DNA from 2 places in the Pantoea cypripedii genome. Region 2 is predicted to be linked to the other one. Evidence: predicted binding sites of a transcription regulator. Region 2 holds the regulator's gene; the other holds the start of a gene.

Region 1 (9,997 bases), 2.5 Mb from region 2:
GATCGCCGCAGGTATTGGCCGGGTTTTCACTGGTCAGCAACGACACCTGTAACGACTGTTTTTGTGCTGCACGTAAATGTACCCTCAGCGCTGGCAAGCGCTCACCGGCCTTCAGCGGCAGCAGCAGCGCACAGCGTGATTTCAATGCATGCCACCCGCCGTCAGCGGGCAGGGTAGTGAGCTGGAGGGTGCTGCTGACCGCGATTTTTGCCGCGCCTGCCGGGCTGAGCAACTGCTGGCGTGGAATATACGCCCCCTGACGCAGCAATTGTTGCTGCAACTGGCCGATACGCTCAGGCGCGGCCAACTGGGCCGGGGTGAGTTGCTGCTGCTGGCAAAGCGCCGCCGCATGTCCTACTACTTCCCCGAGCACACCGCAGGTACACATTACGCGGGCGCTGCCGAACGCCACATGGGTGGCGGAGATCAGGCGGCCAGTCAGCAGCAAATTATCCAGTGACTGGCTATAAAGCGCACGGAACGGGATGGTGTAGGTGCCTTTACTGTGGAACTGACGGCAGCCCTCATGTTCGCTGTAGACGCCATCAGCGGGGTGCAAATCAATCGACCAGCCGCCATAGGCCACCGCATCATAATGATCCCGCTGTTCGACAATATCCTGCTGGCATAGCAAGGCCTCTCCGAGAAAGCGGCGGCTCTCCCGTTTACCCGGGATTAAGCCGACCCACTCAATGGTCATGGTATCGGCATCGGGAAATTCACCGGAGTTTTTGATGTAGTCCCACACCCCCCAGACGATTTTCCACAGTTCCCATTTGATGGTTTCACTCTCATGTACCGTATCAAGCCGCCCACCCCATTCCAGCCACCACAGATCGCAGCCATTCAGTTCCGAGGTCAGGCGTTTGTAGCGCGGAATCGCCTGGATATCCTGCAAGGCGAAGCTGGGGGCAACAAAGCGCACCGGCTGTGTGGTGCGTTTGGTGTAGAAGTAAATCGAGTGACCGAGTTTATGGCCGAAATGTTCGCCGGGAGCCATCTTCTCACCGAATTCTTCCACCGATTCGGCCCCGACGCGATGCGCCGCCCCGGCCAGATAGCCGAGTACACCGTCACCGCTGGCATCGATAAACTGCCGGGCGCTGACAAAATAGCGCGTCTGGTTGATGGCGTTGAAGGCGTGCACCGCCTCAATTTGCCGTCCTGACTTTTCGATCTCGCTGACCGTGGTGTTGAGCAACAAGGTCAGGCCGGGTTGTGCCTGCACCAAATCCAGCAGCACCATATCGAACAGCACCGGGTTGCCTTCTTTATTACGCCACAGATTCTCCTCCATGATCTCGCCCATTATGCCGCCTTCCCGCGCCCAGCGATTGTTGTTACCCATGTGCGAGGTCGCACCATTGGCCCACAGGCGAACCTCACTGGAGGCATTGCCGCCCAGCACCGGGCGATCCTGGATCAACACCACCTGCAAGCCATCACGCGCAGCAGCCAGCGCTGCGCAAACGCCTGCCAGGCCGCCGCCAGCAATCAATACATCGGCTTGCAATGTCTGCTGTGGGAACGCACGGGCAGGCTGAGAAGAGAAGATTTGCATCATTTCATTCCTGTAGCTCTGAAGCTAAGATTAAATTTTTGACCGCCACAGGGTGACTTATGTCTTCTCAACCCAATCAAAGCCTGATTGACGGTATTCGCTGTCTGCAATATCTGGTCTCCAGTGGCAAAGCCGTTGGCTGTCGCGAGTTGGCGCGCCAGATGGGGATGAACAGCACGCGGGTAAACCGCCTGCTGATGACCATGGCCGCCATCGGCCTGACGATGCAGGACGAACATCGTCGCTATTTGCCCGGACCGGGTGTTCACGCACTGGCGGCGCAGGCGATTCGGGGTTCGTCGTTGTTTGCCCAGGCGCTGCCGCAGCTGGAAGCGCACGCACCGCGTGACATCGTGGTGGCATTGGGCGTGCTGTGGGAGGACCAGGTGATCTATATCTGGCACTCGGAGCCTGGCGAGCGCACCAGCACCAGCCAGGCGCTGGCGGGATTCCATATGCTGCCTGCCTGGCAGTCGGTGATTGGTGTCTCGCTGCTGGCGGCGGAAAGCGACGAAGCGCTGCGACCGCGTTTCAGTGATGAGCAATGGACGCAGCTGGCCCCGTTGCTGGCACGTAAACGGTCGCAGGATTACCTTATCTGGCATCGTGATGATGGCGAAGTGAGCATGGCGCAGCCGATTAACAACAACCGTGCGGCACTGGCTTTTGCCAAAATCTGGCAGACGGATGAAGCGCATCTCAGCCAGCGGCTGGCGCAGTTGCAGGCGCTGGCCCAGCGTATGATCAGTGCGCGCTGACATGGTCAATTTTCCCGACGATAAACAGATAGCTGGCGATACCGATGGCAGCCAGCACGGCGATAAAGGCCAGCGCCGGGGCAAAATTATCGCCATCAATTAACGCGCCAATGGCAATTGGCACCACAATCGAGGAAAGCGCACCGGTAAAGTTGAATACCCCTCCGGCGAGGCCAATCAAATGACGGGGGGCTAACGCGGTGACAAACACCCAGGTGATGGTGGCCAGGCCATTGCCAAAGAAGGCGACGGACATAAACAGTATGATCAGGCTCGCGTTGTCGGTGTAATTGGCCCCAAGGATAAACAGCGTCAGAAACAGCCCGAGGATCACCGGCAGTTTACGCGCCACGCTGGCAGAAACGCCGCGCCGCATCATGCGGTCGGAGGCGAATCCCGCCAGCAACACGCCGCAAAAGGCCGCAAAGTAGGGCACCGCCGCCACGTAGCCGCTCTTAATAAATCCCATATGGCGATATTCCACCAGGTAGGTCGGGAACCAGGTAAGAAAGAACCAGAAGGTGGCGGAGATGGTGAACTGGCCGATATAAATACCCACCAGTTTGCGGCTGCGAAACATTTGCGCCAGATCCTGCCAGCGGGCGCGCGGCTGGCTGGCATTTTGACGGCTTTCCAGCAGCGCGCCATTGCTGCGCAGATAATTCAATTCGGCATCCGAGACGCCTTTATGTTCCGTCGGTTCACGATAAAGCAGATACCACACCAGCGCCCAGATCATGCCTGCCACGCCGGTTATCAGAAACAATCCGCGCCAGCCAAACGCATCCTGCACATGGAACAACAGTGGCGTCATACAGGCGAGGCCGACAAACTGCGCCGAGGAATAAATACCAATGGCGGTGGCGCGTTCCTGTTCCGGGAACCAGCTGGAAATCACCCGGTTATTGGCAGGCATCACTGGCGCTTCAAACGCACCGACGCCAAGACGCAAACCAAACAGCGCGAGGAAGCCTCCGGCAAAGGCATGTAGCGTTGTCACCAGTGACCAGAGAAATAGCCCGACGCCGTATACCAGCCGTGCGCCGAGACGATCAATCAGAAAACCGCCGGGGATCTGCAATGCGGCGTAAATCCAGCCAAAGGCAGAGAAGATCAGCCCCATTTCCAGCGGAGTGAAATGCAGTTCGCCCACTATCGCAGTGGCGGCGACGGACAAATTGGTGCGATCCATGTAATTGATGATGATGTTGATAAACACCAGACCCAGCATCAGAAAGCGGGTGCGTCCGGCGCGGATGCCTGCGGTCGTCTGGGCTATTGGCTGCTCTGTCATCGTGAAACTCTCCTGGAGGTCAGAGTGTTTCTTTAATAGAAACACTTGTGCAGAAATTCAGCGAATAAACATCGGTTATTTTGTGATCGCGGAGACGATAAAACAGCAGAGTGCCCGAACTTTTAGCAGAATCAAAACTCAGACCATCACGCATGGTAATGTGTAGCGGGCTTCGCCATAGTGGCGGCCTTAGAACTGACCCTTCAAGGAGGACTTCCGTGAAACTGAAAGCACTGGCGCTGGCCGCCGTAATGAGCGCAGGCGCATTGCCTGGTATGGTTCTGGCAGGTGAATTGCCGAACGGACCGCATGTGGTCACCTCAGGACAGGCCAGCGTGGAGGCCCGTCCGGATATCGCTACCCTTTCGATTGTGGTGAATGTTTCATCGAAAGATGCGGCAGATGCGAAAAAACAAGCCGACAGCCGTGTCGCGCAATATTTTGATTTCCTGCAAAAAAATGGCATCGAGAAGAAAGATATTGATGCCGCTAATCTCAGCACCCAGCCAGAGTACGATTACACCAAAGAGGGTAAATCGGTGCTGAAAGGCTATCGCGCGGTGCGTCAGGTGCAGGTGACGTTGCGTCAGCTGGAGAAGCTAAATGAATTGCTGGATGGCGCGCTGAAATCCGGCCTGAACGAAATCCGTGCCGTGGACCTCGGTGTGGCCCACCCGGAAACCTATAAAGATCAGGCGCGTAAAGCGGCAATCGCCAATGCGACGCAGCAGGCGGCGGCGCTGGCAGAAGGCTTTAACGCCAAACTGGGTCCGGTGTATAGCATCCGTTATCACGTTGCTAACTACCAGCCGATGCCAATGGCGCGCATGTTTAAAGCCTCAGCCGCCGAAGCGGATACCTCAGCCCAGCAGACCTATGAGCAGCAGAGCATTCACTTTGACGATCAGGTGGATGTGGTGTTCGATATCAAACCGAACGCACAGTAAGAAGAAGGGGCGCTGCGGCGCCCCTGTTAGCTTATGCGGCCAGGTCGTCCTGGCGCAGTACGCGATGTCCGTGCGCAATCAGCGCGTCAGTCACGCGACGCATCAGACGGCTTTCCGGCGCGAAACGGTGCCAGTACAGCATCCGGCGCTGGTACAGACCGGGCGTCAAATCAACCAAATCCCCGCTCGCCAGCTCGCGCTCAATTTGCAGATGCGGGATCATACAGCAGGTCGAACCCTGGCGTGCCAGCTGCACGAAGGCTTCGGATGAGTTAACGATATGGCAGGGCACGCTGCCCGGCGACAGATCGAAATTCTGCTGCAAAAAAGCCTGATGCATATCATCCAGATGGTCAAAGGCGATAGCCGGTGCTTTCAGCAACGCGGAGCGGGTCACGCCATTGGGAAAGTAGCGGTCAGCAAATTCAGGTGAGGCCACGAACAGATAATCAAGCGCGCCCAACTGATCAACCAGGCAGCTCGGCAACGGCTGCGGCTGAATACTCACTGCGCCTACCACTTCGCCGCGACGTAAACGCTCCTGGGTGCGGGTTTCATCCTCAACCTGGATATTCAGGCGCACTGGCGAATCCGCCAGCACATCCTTCAGCGCGGGCAGCAACCAGGTTGCCAGACTGTCGGCGTTCACCGCCAGCGATAACAGCAGCGGCGTAGTGCCACCATTTTCATCACCCAGCCATTCTTCTTCCAGCAGCTCCACCTGATGTAATAACGCCAGCAGCTTCTGCCCCTGCTCAGTCGGACGCGGCGGCACGGTTCGTACCAGCAGCGGCTGGCCGAATAAATTCTCCAGCTGTTTAATACGCTGCGATACCGCCGATTGCGTAATGCAAAGTTTCTGCGCGGCGCGCTCAAAGCCGCGCTCACGAATCACAGCATCCAGCGCCTGAAGCGTTCGATAATCCGGGCGTTTCATTATTGTTCTCTCTCGTTCAGGGTGGAGGTTACTATGCCACAAAAACACAAAAGATGGTTTTTGTGGACTGAGTTACAAAGCTTTTAACGACCGCGCTTTTTTATGCCGCCTTGTTTTATACTACGCGCACCTCGTTGTCGCACAGGTTTTAAACATACCATGACCCAGGATGAACTGAAAAAAGCGGTAGGTTGGGCAGCACTGCAATATGTGCAGCCGGGCACCATTGTTGGCGTTGGCACCGGTTCAACCGCCGCCCACTTTATTGATGCTTTAGGCTCGATTAAGCATCAAATCGAGGGTGCGGTTTCCAGCTCGGAGGCCTCCACGCAGAAGCTGAAATCCCTTGGCATTCACGTATTTGATCTGAATGAAGTGGACTCGCTGTCGGTTTACGTTGATGGCGCTGATGAGATCAATCCACAGATGCAAATGATCAAAGGCGGCGGTGCCGCGCTGACGCGTGAGAAAATTGTCTCGGCGGTGGCCGAGAAATTTATCTGCATTGCGGATGCGTCGAAAGAAGTGGATGTGCTGGGCCACTTCCCGCTGCCGGTCGAAGTGATTCCTATGGCGCGTTCTTATGTGGCGCGTGAACTGGTGAAGCTCGGCGGCTTGCCGGAATACCGCCAGAACGTGCTGACTGATAACGGCAACATTATTCTCGACGTGCATAATCTTCGCATTCTCGACCCGATCGCGCTGGAAAAAGCCATCAACGCGCTGCCTGGCGTGGTGACCGTCGGGTTATTTGCGGCGCGTGGTGCGGATATCGCCCTGATCGGCACTGCCGATGGCGTAAAAACCATCAAAAAATGATCTGTCCGGCGCTCTCATCGCGCCGCTTATTTCCGTACGCAAAACATCTTTTCTTCGTATGCTGAAATTCGGTGACTTATGTCACAAAACAGTCATCAACAGCAGGTTCATTCTTCGCTCCGGGCGCATATCCCGATTTTGTACGGAATTGTGCTGCCCCAGCACTGACGCGTGCTGGGGCGGAGGCAATCGATTGTCTTGCTGCAATCGAATTTTTTGATATTTTGACAGAAGGCTGGCTTATGGCAGCCCTCGTTGAATTCTGAATAGGGTCGGGAAATGGCAGAGTTATCACTGGAAAAAGACAAGATTAAGTTCCTGCTGGTGGAAGGTGTCCATCAGAGCGCGCTGGATAATCTGCGTGCGGCAGGTTACACCAACATCGAATTCCACAAAGGTGCACTGGATGCGGAGACGCTGAAGTCCTCCATCCGCGATGCGCACTTCATTGGTATCCGTTCCCGTACCCAACTGACCGAAGAGATTTTTGCTGCGGCTGAGAAACTGGTCGCGGTAGGCTGCTTCTGTATCGGCACCAATCAGGTCAACCTGAATGCGGCGGCGAAACGTGGCGTGCCGGTGTTCAACGCTCCGTTCTCCAACACCCGTTCGGTGGCGGAGCTGGTGATTGGCGAAATGCTGCTGATGCTGCGTGGCATCCCGGAAGCGAACGCCAAAGCACATCGCGGTATCTGGAATAAAATTGCGTCGGGTTCTTACGAAGCGCGTGGCAAAAAGCTGGGCATCATTGGCTATGGCCACATCGGCATGCAGCTGGGCGTGCTGGCTGAGAGCCTCGGCATGCACGTGTTCTTCTACGATATCGAGAGCAAGCTGCCGCTGGGCAATGCGACCCAGGTGCGCCATCTGTCTGACCTGCTCAACATGAGCGATGTGGTCAGCCTGCATGTGCCAGAAACCCCGTCCACACAGAATATGATTAGCGCTGCTGAGCTGGCAATGATGAAGCCGGGTGCGCTGCTGATTAACGCCGCACGTGGTACGGTGATTGATATTCCGGCATTGTGCGAAGCCTTGTCGAACAAACACCTGGCGGGCGCGGCAATTGACGTGTTCCCGACTGAACCAGCGACCAACAGCGATCCGTTCAACTCACCGCTGTGTGAATTTGATAACGTGATTCTGACGCCGCATATCGGTGGTTCGACTCAGGAAGCGCAGGAAAACATCGGCCTGGAAGTGTCTGGCAAGCTGGCGAAGTATTCGGACAACGGTTCTACGCTGTCTGCGGTGAATTTCCCGGAAGTCTCACTGCCGATGCATGCTGCCAGCGCCAGTCGTCTGCTGCACATCCACGAAAACCGTCCGGGCGTGCTGACCGCTATCAACCAGATTTTTGCTGAGCAGGGCATCAACATTGCCGCCCAGTATCTGCAAACGTCTCCACTGATGGGTTATGTGGTTATCGATATCGACGCAGAGCAGGATGTAGCGGACAAAGCGCTGCAACTGATGAAGGCGATTCCGGGCACCATCCGCGCACGTCTGCTGTACTGATTTAACATCGCGCCGCGGCATGTATTTGTAGCGGCGCGATTTATCGCGCAAATCACCACTGCCACAGCTTTGACGGTGTAATCACCGCAGGCAAAGGCACATCCCATGCCGCTACCGGCAACGCTTCCACGCGCTGGCAATCATGCGCTATCCCGATGGGCAAAACTCGATGCTGCTGCCAGTTTTGCAGGGTACGATCGTAAAATCCTCCCCCCATACCCAGACGCTGACCGTTATGGTCGAACGCCACTAACGGCACCATAATCACGTCCAGTTGATCGAGCGTTGCCATGCGGGTGATATCCAGCGGTGGCTCGGGGATACGCAATTTATTCGGGCTAAGCGGGGTGTCTGGCGTATAACGCAGGAAGATCAGATTACCGGGGGCAAAGGGGTGCAGCACCGGCAGATACACCTGTTTTTTCTGTTGCCAGAGTTTCGCGATGAGCGGACGGGTATTCAGTTCGCCATCCACGGAAAGGAACACTGCGATGCGTTCGGCATTGGCAATCGGGGCAAAATTGATGGCGTGTTCAGCCAGCAAATCAGCTGCCTGTTCCTGCTGTTCTGCCGTGAGATTACGACGCAAATGGCGGACGTGTTGACGAATGTCTTGTCGGTCGCGTAGTGAGGGTTCAGACATGATATCCCCGGCAATGTCGGCTGTTGCCAGCCACTATATCACGCGTACCGGGGGATTACAGATGTGGAACTAAGTGGAGATCTCCGAGATGCCGCCGTAGGCTGTAACCCTTGAACCCTTGGTTCAAGGTGAATGTGCCGTCGCAACTATCAGGCTTCTCGGACGGACCGAGCATGCTCACAAGTTACGGAGCGCCACATTCTGTGGTAATGAAATATCGGCTCAGGGGACTGGCCCACATGCAAACATCTCAGAGAAAATTTACTTCACCGTTACTGTATCACGATAACCATGAAGTGTTATTCAAACTTTGTGCCCTGGCGATCAGTTATGCGACCTTGCTCAACTAATGCTTGTTCAATGGTCTGCTGCAGCATACGGATACGTTGTTCCATATTGGCTGCGTAGTCGCGCGTTTTACCTTTCTCTTGTGCCAGCTCGTGGCAAATGTTTAACGCGGCGATGAACACCAGCTGCTCTGTATTTGTGACTCTAGTGCGAACTTTTAAATCTTGCAACCGTTGATTGAGGTCCTCAGCTGCCAGATTCAGCGCATCTTGCTGTTCAGGCGGACAATTCACTCTCAATGAACGACCAAAAATCTGAATATCTACCGGTTGTGCAGACATGCCACCTTCCTGACTGATTACTTCGCCCGCATCTCCCTTAGCAGTCAATGGCTTGGGAGGTGCGCAACTATATAGACCCGCGTGATAAGTTACAACCCCTTTTCTGGAAACCCTGAGGCACCTGGTGGTAGCATAACACGAACTTATTCTGCCAACGACGACGAAAGCTTATGTCTTTACAGAACGCAACGCCCACTTACAACGCGCTGGCTACAGCGCTTTCCCAGCAGGGCGTGGGAATGACCCCGGCCGAAATGCACGGCCTGATTTGCGGCATCCTTTGTGGCGGCAACCAGGATAACAGCTGGAAGACGCTGGTGCACGATCTCACCAACGAAGGCATGGCTTTTTCGCAAAGCCTGTCACAGCCGTTACAGGCGTTACATGAAAGCCTGACCAGTACGCTGGATGAAGAAGGCTTCCTGTTTCAGCTGATGCTGCCTGACGATGATGACATTACGGTGTTCGATCGTGCCGATGCACTGGCAGGATGGGTAAACCATTTCCTGCTCGGCCTGGGTGTGACGCAACCGAAACTGGACAAAGTCACGGGCGAAACCGGTGAAGCGATTGATGACCTGCGCACCATCGCTCAACTGGGCTATGACGAAGATGAAGATCAGGAAGAACTCGAACAATCACTGGAAGAGGTGATTGAATACGTGCGTGTTGCCGCATTGCTGTGCCACGACACCTTCAACCAGCCGCAGCCACCCACTGCACCTGAAGTGAAGAAGCCAACGCTACACTAAGCGCGTCATTCCGGGTACTACCGTGCCCGCTTTTCAACAGGGAGTGCAAACATGATTACACTGGAAACCTTCCAGCAACGTCGTCAGGCGCTGATTGCCCGTATGGCGCCCGGTAGTGCCGCATTAATTTTTGCCGCGC
Region 2 (9,997 bases):
GCAGGATAAAGCTGAAGCTCGTCTCCTGATGCGGCACACTGCTGATCTCAAGCCGCGTATTGTGGTGGCCGAGAGCATGTTTCACGATCGCCAGTCCCAGCCCGCTTCCCCCGGTGGCGCGAGAACGTGCTTTATCCACCCGATAAAAACGTTCAGTGAGACGGGGCAGATGTTCAGCACTGATACCCGGCCCGTTATCGCACACCTTAAACTCCGCGCCCTGCTTACTCCGCAGCCAGCTGATATCAATCCGCGTCCCTTCCGGCGTATGGTTCACCGCGTTGTACACCAGATTGGAGATTGCGCTACGCAGTTGCTCATCATTGCCGAGCACTTTGAGGTGCGGGTCAGTGTGGAAGTGAATCTCGTGTCGCCCCTGGCTGAGGGTTTCCGCCTCACGCTGCAACAGCAGCAGCATGGTTGGCACGTCAACCGTCTCTTTCAGATCAATGGCGGGAGCGGCTTCAATGCGCGATAGCGTCAGCAGTTGTTTCACCAGGCTATCCATACGCCGGGTTTGCTCCTGCATGGTTTGCAACGCTTTGTGGCGGGAACGTTCGTTCATTACCGAATCGTTCATCATTTCGAGATAGCCTTGCAGCACGGTGAGCGGCGTGCGCAGTTCATGGCTGACGTTGGCAAAGAAGCTACGCCGTGCGCCTTCCAGCTGGTGCATTTGCGTGACATCACGCGCCACCATCAACCACTGTCCTTCGCTGTAAGGCATCACGCGAAACTCCATGTGATGTTGATTATTCAGCACCAGGGTCAGGGGTTTGTTGAAATCACGCTGGCGAATATAGCGGGAGAACTCAGGATAACGTAGCAGGTTGAGGATGTTCTGGCCGTTATCTTCCGGCCAGCGCAGACCGAGATGCTGCTGCGCCAGACCGTTACACCAGAAAATGGCGCCCTCTTCCGTGGTCAGCACGACCGCATCCGGCAACGATTCCGCACCACTGCGAAAGCGTTTGATCAGATTGCCCAACTCACGGCGGCGGCGGCGGTTGCGCAGCTGCATTTGATACAGGCCGTAAAACAACGGTTCCCAGCTGGCACGCCCGCCGGGTGGCGTCATGGATCGATCAACCCACAGCCAGTGCGACAGCCGCATCAGGTTCCAGAAGTGCCATAACAGCACGCCCAGTACCGTAGCCAGCAGCAGCCAGGGAAGATAACCAAACAGCAAACCGATAATCAGTGCTGGCAGACAAGCCAGCACCAGCTCGGTCAATAATCTCTTCCAGGAGAGTCGTTCCAGCACGGTATAAACTCCGTTTAGTAGCGGGCAGAGAAACGATACCCTGTTCCGCGTACGGTTTGTACCATGCGGTCGTGGCCGGAGACCTCCAGCGCTTTACGTAAACGACGGATATGCACATCGACAGTACGATCTTCGACATACACATTGGTGCCCCAGACATGGTTCAGCAGCTGTTCGCGGCTGTAAACGCGTTCCGGGTGCGTCATAAAGAAGTGCAGTAGTTTATATTCAGTCGGTCCCATTTCCAGCGGCGTGGTTTCTGACATCACGCGGTGCGATGACGGATCCAGGCTCAGTCCCTGCATCTCAATCACCTCTTCCACCGCCATCGGTGAAATACGGCGCATCACCGCTTTGATACGGGCCATCAGTTCTTTGGGGGAGAAAGGTTTGGTGATGTAATCATCCGCGCCCACTTCCAGACCCCGTACGCGATCTTCCTCTTCACCACGCGCCGTCAGCATCATCACCGGGATATCCCGCGTCATGGCTTCACGCTTCAGGTGTTTGATAAACTGGATACCGCTACCACCAGGTAACATCCAGTCCAGCAAAATCAAATCTGGCCAGGGTTCAATCAGCTTCCCTACTGCGCTGTCATAATCTTCTGCCTCAATCGGCTGGTAATCGTTCTGTTCCAGCACGAAACATAACATTTCACGGATGGGAGCTTCGTCTTCCACAACCAAAATGCGCTTAGCCATTATTACTCCTGCTGATATGACGGCTGTCACTGAGATTTGCGGCGTCATTATGCGTCAGTTTTATGACACTTTTATGAAAAAACCAACGGGTAGCCTGGAGTATAAAAACAGAAATGTGACAGCAGAAACAGGATTTTCAGCGGGTAGCATATGAATATGCTTCTCAGGTAACTATTAAGAAAAAATGATTTTTTTCCCAGCGAAAGTGAACGGCTAATACGCATGTCAGTGACAGCCCCATCCGTATATAATCGCCCAACGCGAAATCTGGCAGGGAGCATCCATGCGCATCATTCATACGGCGGACTGGCATCTGGGCCAGTTCTTTTATAGCAAAAGTCGCGCGGCGGAGCATCAGGCCTTTCTCGACTGGCTGCGCCAGCAAATTGAGCTGCATCAGGTGGATGCGCTGATTATCGCCGGTGACCTGTTTGATACCGGCTCCCCCCCGAGTTATGCCCGTGAAATGTTTAACCGCTTTGTAGTGGCCTTACAGGCCAGCGGTTGCCAGCTGATTGTACTGGCCGGTAATCACGATTCAGTGGCGACGCTGAATGAATCCCGTGAGCTGCTTGCCTGCCTGAATACCCAGGTGATCACCAGCGCGACGCCACACGGCGAGCAGCAGATCCTGACGCTGAAACAGCGTGACGGCTCGCCAGGCGCGGTGCTGTGCGCCATCCCTTATCTGCGTCCGCGCGATATTCTGCGCAGCCAGGCCGGACAATCCGGGCGGGAAAAACAGCTTTCGCTGCTGGAAGCCATCGAGCAACATTATCAGCACTGCTTTGCCGCCGCTGAGGCACAGCGTACGGCATTGGGCGGCCAATTGCCGATTATCGCCACCGGGCATCTCACTACCGTGGGGGTGACTAAAAGTGATTCGGTACGCGATATCTATATCGGCACCCTGGATGCCTTCCCGGCCCAGGCCTTTCCCGCCGCGGATTATATCGCCCTCGGCCATATCCATCGTGCACAACGCATTGCCGACAGCGACCATATTCGCTACAGCGGCTCCCCCATCCCGCTGAGTTTTGATGAGCTGGGCCGCGATAAGAGCGTGTTCCTGCTTGATTTCAGCGTGGGCCTCGATACCGTGACACCGCTGACCATTCCCCTGTTTCAGCCCATGCAAATGCTCAAAGGTTCGCTGGCGGAGATTGAACAACAGCTGGCCGCCTTTAAAACTAACGATGCATCACAACCGGTGTGGCTGGACATTGAAATCACCACCCAGGAACATCTCAGCGATTTGCAACGGCGGATTGAGCAACTGACAGAAGGTTTACCGGTGGAAGTGCTACTGGTACGCCGCAGCCGCGAGCAACGTAGCCGCAGCCTCGCCAGGCTGGATAATGAAACCCTGAGTGAATTGCAGGTTGAAGAGGTGTTTGCCCGTCGTCTGGCGCTGGAAGAAGATCTGGATACGGAACAGGCTGCCCGGCTCACCCAACTGTTTCGCACTACCCTTGCCGCGCTGGAGAATCCTTCTGCATGAAAATCCTGACGCTGCGTTTTAAAAACCTCAACGCCCTGCGCGGTGAGTGGTTTATCGATTTTCGTCGTGAGCCTTTTGCCAGCAATGGCCTGTTCGCCATCACCGGTGCCACCGGGGCGGGTAAAACCACCCTGCTGGATGCTATCTGTCTGGCACTTTATCACCAGACACCCCGCCTCGGCGTGTTGTCACAAACCCAGAACGAACTTATCACCCGCGATGCCAGCGAATGTCTGGCCGAGGTGGAGTTTGAAATCAAAGGTGAAGCCTGGCGCGCCTTCTGGAGCCAGAACCGCGCCCGGGGTCAGGCCGATGGCAAATTGCAGGCTCCGCGTGTTGAACTGGCACGCTGCGCTGATAACCAAATCGTCGCCGATAAAGTCGGTGACAAACTCAGGCTGATTGAAAGCTTATCTGGCCTCGACTTCGCCCGATTTACCCGATCGATGATGTTGTCGCAGGGACAATTTGCTGCCTTCCTCAACGCTAAACCCGGCGAACGCGCCGAACTGCTGGAAGAGCTGACCGGCACCGAGATCTATGGACAAATCTCGATGCAGATTTTTGAGCGTTACAAAACCGCGCGCACCGATCTGGATACCCTGCGCGCCCGTGCCGGTGGCATGGTGCTGCTGGATGACGCCCGGCGGGCAGAGCTGACCACGCAACTGGAACAACTCAGCGCCAGCGAACTGGCGCTCAACCAGCAGCTAACCGCCACCCAGCAACAGCAGCAGTGGTTAACTCAGTCCCGGCAATTGGGCAATGAGCAGCAGCAGGCGCAACAGGCGCTGCAAAACGCAGAAAGTGCCTGGCAGCAGGCGGAACCGGAACGCCAGCGACTGGCACGCGCCGAACCGGCGGAAAAACTGCGCGATAAGCTGCAACAGCGGGAACAGTTGCGCCAGGAACTGGCGGCACTGACGCAGCAATCACAGCAGTTACTGGAGCAGCAGCAACAGGCGCTCGGCGCTCAGCAGCAGGGTGAAGTGCGTTATCAGGCGGCTCAGCAAGCGCGAGATCAGGCGCAGGCCGGACAACAGCAACTGGAAACCTTGCTGACAGAGCAGGTCATCCCGCTTGATCAACAAATCGCCACCCTGCAACAGCAGATCACCGAGCAACAACGTCAGCTAGCCCAGCAGCAACAGCTGCTGCAACAAAGCGCAACCGCACTCAGCCAGCAGCAACAGGAGAGTGAACGCTTACAACAGATCTGGGATGAGCAGCAGCAGTGGCGAGCTGCACAGGCTGGTGTCGCCGACTGGGGCGAGCATCTGTCGCGCTGGCAATCTGACATTGCGCGACTGGATGAGCGCGAGCAGGCAATCGCCCAGTTGAGCAACCAGCAGCAGCAGCAGCGACAGCAGCTCGACCAGCTACAGCAAGCCTTCTCTGCCCGCCAGCATGCGGCGCAGCCAGTGGCAGAGCTGGGGACACAACATGATATCAGTCAGGTGCGTGATGCGCTGACACAGCATCAGGCACAGCGTGCATCCCGTCAGCAGCTATCCTTGCTGGCTGCGCAGTGGCGTTCGCTCCAGCCACAACAGCAACAACGCCAGCAGAAACTGCACGCGTTAACCCAGCAATATCACGCGGAAGAACAGGTTTTACAGGCGCTGCGCGAGGAGTGGAAGCGCATCAATCAAGCGCGAATTGATGTGCAGAAAATCTGTGATTTGGAACTCGCTATCGCCCGGCTGGCGGATGAACGCGCCCGGTTACAGCCGGACCAACCCTGCCCGCTGTGCGGCTCCTGTCAGCATCCGGCTATCGAAGAATATCGGCAGCTGGAACCCGGTGAAAATCAGCAGCGGCTTGTCGCACTGCAAACTCAGGAAACTCAGTTAAAGGAATCCGGCACCGCTAAAGGTGAGCAACAACGCCTGTCGCTGCTGCAACAGCAGGCGTTGCAGCAGGAACTCAAGGATATCGGGCAGCAAATCACCACCTTGACTGAGCAGTGGCAACGACTGATCGGTGAGTTGGCGCTCACCTTTGCGTTGGAGCAGCAGGATGAAGTTACCTGCTGGCAACAGCAGCAGGATCAGCAGGAAAACCAGCTACGGGAATGGCTGGAACATCTGCAACAGCAGCAGCTGGCGCAGCAGCAGATTACCAGCGTCCAGCAGACATTGAACGATCTCAGCCAGCGCAGCGAAACTGAGCGCGCGGCCTGGCAGCAATTAAGCCAGCAACTTGAACAGCAGCTGGCACCGCATCAACTCACCCTGCCCGCCCGTGATAGCCGCGCCAGCTGGCTGGCGGCGTTGCAACAGCGCTGGCAAAAATGGCAGGAGAGTGAGCGGTTACTCACTACCCTGCAACCGCAGCGCGCCACAGCCGACAGTGAATACCATAACCTGCAACAAAACCATGCGCGTGAACAACAGCGGCTGGACACCCTGCAACAAGGACTGAGCGGGCTACAGCAGCAACGGACAGAACAGCAGCAGCAACGCCAGCAGCTGTTTGGCGATCGTCAGGTACAGGCCGAGCGCCAGGCGCAGCAGCAATTGATGCAGCAGTGTGAACGGGAGCTGGCGCAGCAGTTGCAGGCCTGGCAGCAGGCACAAAGCACGCTGCATAGCCTGAATGGGCAACGAGCGCAAATCGACCAGCAACAGCAAACGCTGAGCACGCGGGTACAGGACGCCGAAAGCACCTTCCTCAGTGCATTGCAGAAAAGTGATTTCGCCGACGAGTCGGCACTGCGGGCAGCGCTGCTCGACGAGCATCAGGCGCTGCAACTGCGTCAGCATTTACAGGCGCTGGAGCAACAACGGCAGCAGCAAATTACCCTGACCCAGCAGCTGGAACAGCGGCTAAGCGCGCACCAGCAGCAGCGCCCGGCAGCGCTGAGCGATGAGATGGCGGCGGATATTGATGCGAGGCTTGAAAACCTGCGTATGGCGCTGCGCGACAATGCCCGCCATCAGGGCGAGGCACAGCAACAATTGCAAAGTGACGCCAATCTGCGTCAGCAGCAGCATTCCCTGTTGAGCCAAATCAGCGACAACGAAGCAGAGCTGCAACAGTGGAGCCAGCTCAATGAGTTAATTGGCTCAGCCAAGGGTGACAAATTCCGCCGTTTCGCGCAGGGTCTGACGCTCGATCATCTGGTGTGGCTGGCGAATCGTCAGCTCGATCGTCTGCATGGCCGTTATTTGCTGCAACGCCGCGCCAGCGATGAGCTGGAGCTGGATGTGGTGGATACCTGGCAGGCCGATGCCACCCGCGATACCCGTACCCTGTCAGGCGGCGAGAGTTTTCTGGTGAGTCTGGCACTGGCGCTGGCCCTGTCCGATCTGGTCAGCCATAAAACGCGCATTGAATCGTTATTTCTCGATGAAGGCTTCGGCACGCTGGATGCCGAGACGCTGGATGCCGCGCTCGATGCGCTGGATGCGCTAAATGCCAGTGGCAAAACCATCGGCGTGATCAGCCATGTGGAAGCGATGAAAGAACGCATTCCAGTGCAGATCAAGGTGCGTAAGATGAACGGGCTGGGTTACAGCAAGCTGGAGTTGCCAGGGGAATAAGCCGTCGCGACGTGATTTTCGTGTGGAAGGGAGCGGTTACCCCGCTCCCTTTGCGATCACTTAACGCGCTGCCGTTACCGGACGACGCGGTCCCGCCAGCAGGCCGCCATCTTCGTTTTGCGCCAGCAAACGTGCGCTGGTCACACCAGCAATGGTGTGCGCTTTATCGGTGACATTATTGGCGATTTGTTTCACCGCCGCCGACACCAGGATGCCGATGATGCTACCGTTATTGTTGTTACCATTCTCGCCGTCATTGGCAGTGGCGCTGCCCTGCCACAGTTCCTTACCGGTACGCAGATCCACCAGACGCGCCGATGCCGATACCTTCGTGTTGCTGTCCACCACTAAATAGCTGGTACCGTAATCGGTAATCGAAATATACAGTGCGCTGTCAGCATGGAAAATATCGTGCAGGCGCTGGGTACTTACCGCCTGAATATCATGACCATTGGTCAGACCGTTCTGCTGGAACGTCTCTTCCACCACTGCCACCGGGAACACGTAATAACCCGCTTCCGCCAGGGGCTGCGTCACCAGCGAAGTGAAGCTGTGCGCGGCATTGACGTCCGGCGCTTTGTTTTCCGCTGGCAGCACCAGAATCGAAGCCGGTTTGCTGGCACGAAACGCGCTGTAATCATAAGGTTTTTTATGCGGCGCACAGCCGGTCAGCAGCAACGCAGTAAGAACCGCGAAGCCTGCAATCAGTTTGTTCACTGGGTTGCTCCTTTTTTCTTACTCATCAGAAAATCCATATACGGGGCGGATTCCGGGAATTGCTGCTTCTCCGCAGCAAACTGGCTGAACGCTTTATCCGTCTGGCCGGTCTGGGCATACAGCAGGCCCAGCTGCGCATGCAGACCTGGGGCAACCGGTTTATTCACCGAACGGGCTTTTTCGATATCCAGATTCAGCGCATCAATCTGCTGCATCGGATCTTTATCTTTCTGGTAGTAGCTATAAATCTGCTGCTGGTAGTCGCCCCAGTAGTAAATCGGTTCCGGCCCTTTCGGTGCACAGCCTGCCAGCACGCCCGCAGCAATCAGCGCGGCACTCAGTTTGATCAATTTCATCGGGGATATCCTTATTTCGCCGGACGCCATGCGCCGCTGGTAATGCCGTCAACCAGATGATCGACTGCTTCACGGATCGCCAGATCCATCACTTTGCCGTTCAGCGTCGAGTCGTAGCTGGCGGTGCCGCCAAAACCAATCACTTCGCGTGCGGAAAGCTGGTATTCGCCCGCGCCCTGCGCGCTGTAAACCACTTCTGAGGTGTTGACGTCGACCACATTGAGGTTGACCTTAGCGTAAGCAACCTGAGTTTTACCGCGACCCAGAATGCCCCACAGCTGCTGATCACCCACTTCTTTGCGACCAAACTCGGTGATATCGCCGGTGACGATATAGTTGGCCCCTTTGATGTTTTGCTGGCTGTGCTTAAAGTTCGCTTCCTGCTGCAGCTCTTTCAGGTTGCTGCGTTCCAGCACGTTGAAACGCCCGGTCTGCTGCAAATGGGTGATCAAAATGGTTTTTGACTGATTACCCAGACGATCCACACCATCAGAGAAGATGCCGTTCATATACGACGAACGGTTATCAAACTGACCTACTGCAATCGGGCTACGCACGCCCTGGTACGCCGGTTGGCTGGCGGCCCGCACCTGCGGGGCTTCAATGGCGCGCGAAGACTCAGTGGCACAGCCACTCAGCAGCGCTGCCGATAACAAGGAGAGTGCCGCGAAGGCATATTTTTTTTGCATTTCAGATCCATGAATAAAGAAGAGAAAACCGCACGGGGCGGCAAATTCTGGTTTTTCCGACAGTAAGACGATTGCCATAGCATTCAGAGAGTCGGTCTGTAGACTGTCGGCAGGGCACAATCAGATCTTTAGGGTTAACAACGGCATATTAATGAATTTAATTAATAGAATGGCGGGACTATTGGGCCTGCTAACCATTGGGGTGGTGCTGAGCGCCTGTCAGAATTCCTCATCACAACAACGGGATGAGGCGAGCAATGTCTGCCAGCCGGATAAGTCACCCACGAGTGCATCCTGCAAATGGGCTGATGAAATGCAGTTGAAGCTGGTACATGATTTCCGCGATGCCAGTCATTATGCGGGTCAGCGTTGCCTGGTGCGGCTGGAGTGGGAAAAAAGCGGGCGCTATGCCGTCACCCAGACCCAGGGCGATGAGCCGCTGTGTCTGCGTGCCTGGCAGTTGATTGGTCAGTCGAAAGGATTACCGCCGCCACCCGATCGTGGGCAGCCAGCGTGGTTTGGCTTTGCGCCGCAGCAGGTTAATTTACCAGTCCATCTTGCCGCCATTGGCGCGGACTGATACCAAACCAGCGACGAAACGCGCGTGAAAACGCGCTCACTTCGGAATACCCCAGCAACAGCGCCATTTCGGAAATCGGCAGCTGTTTCTGTTGCAGATAATGGGTGGCCATTTCGCACCGTACCTTGTCCACCAGCGCGGTGAAACTGATGCCCTCTTCGCGTAAACGGCGCTGTAACGACCAGCTCGACAGCCCCATTTTGTCGGCAATTTCCTCCAGCACCGGTTCGCCCTGAATCAGCGACAGATTGACCTGCGAACGCGCCTGCTCCACCACGCTCTGCTGGCTGGCGCTGCTGTTGAGACGGCGGATAGCATCCTGCATCACCATCAGCAGCATCGGATCCTGTTCCGGCATGGTACGTAACAGATCGCGTTTCGGGATCAATAACGAGTTGAAGGGTTGTTCGAACCACACCGGCGCATCGAAAACTTTGCAGTGCTCATGCCACTGCTCCGGGCGCGGATGCTCGAAGTGAACTTCGCGCGGTGCCCAGTTTTTCCCTGCCACATGACGGATCAGATTGAGAAACATGCCGAGCGTCAGCTCCGCATCCTGCCGACGCGACAGAATTGCCCCGTGACGTACCTGATAATCCAGCCGCCAGCAGTCGCCTTTGTCCACCAGGCGCGTCAGGGTG

What was found. Region 2 encodes PhoB, which activates phosphate uptake and scavenging genes when phosphate is short. Its sites were predicted from a motif close to CTGTCATAAAACTGNCNNAT; they were not measured.
Region 1: serA (phosphoglycerate dehydrogenase) is a predicted target of PhoB. The motif match lies at 6,395-6,414, and genes of this name have one in related genera.

Annotation. Positions count from the first base shown of each region.
Region 1 covers NZ_MLJI01000001.1:3,477,005-3,487,001, reverse strand. Annotated here, with positions in the region: gene HA50_RS16085 (FAD-dependent oxidoreductase) at 1-1,561, opposite strand, end outside; gene HA50_RS16080 (IclR family transcriptional regulator) at 1,621-2,319, shown strand; gene HA50_RS16075 (MFS transporter) at 2,306-3,613, opposite strand; gene HA50_RS16070 (oxidative stress defense protein) at 3,832-4,560, shown strand; gene HA50_RS16065 (LysR family transcriptional regulator ArgP) at 4,592-5,497, opposite strand; gene rpiA (ribose-5-phosphate isomerase RpiA) at 5,657-6,316, shown strand; gene serA (phosphoglycerate dehydrogenase) at 6,596-7,834, shown strand; gene HA50_RS16050 (5-formyltetrahydrofolate cyclo-ligase) at 7,887-8,477, opposite strand; RNA gene ssrS (6S RNA) at 8,554-8,737, opposite strand; gene zapA (cell division protein ZapA) at 8,777-9,106, opposite strand; gene HA50_RS16035 (YecA/YgfB family protein) at 9,277-9,858, shown strand; gene pepP (Xaa-Pro aminopeptidase) at 9,910-9,997, shown strand, end outside.
Region 2 covers NZ_MLJI01000001.1:1,005,031-1,015,027, reverse strand. Annotated here, with positions in the region: gene phoR (phosphate regulon sensor histidine kinase PhoR) at 1-1,264, opposite strand, end outside; gene phoB (phosphate response regulator transcription factor PhoB) at 1,279-1,968, opposite strand; gene sbcD (exonuclease subunit SbcD) at 2,252-3,469, shown strand; gene HA50_RS04520 (AAA family ATPase) at 3,466-7,014, shown strand; gene HA50_RS04515 (DUF799 domain-containing protein) at 7,075-7,731, opposite strand; gene HA50_RS04510 (DUF4810 domain-containing protein) at 7,728-8,087, opposite strand; gene HA50_RS04505 (CsgG/HfaB family protein) at 8,099-8,776, opposite strand; gene HA50_RS04500 (cell envelope integrity TolA C-terminal domain-containing protein) at 8,928-9,356, shown strand; gene qhpR (AraC-like transcriptional regulator QhpR) at 9,316-9,997, opposite strand, start outside.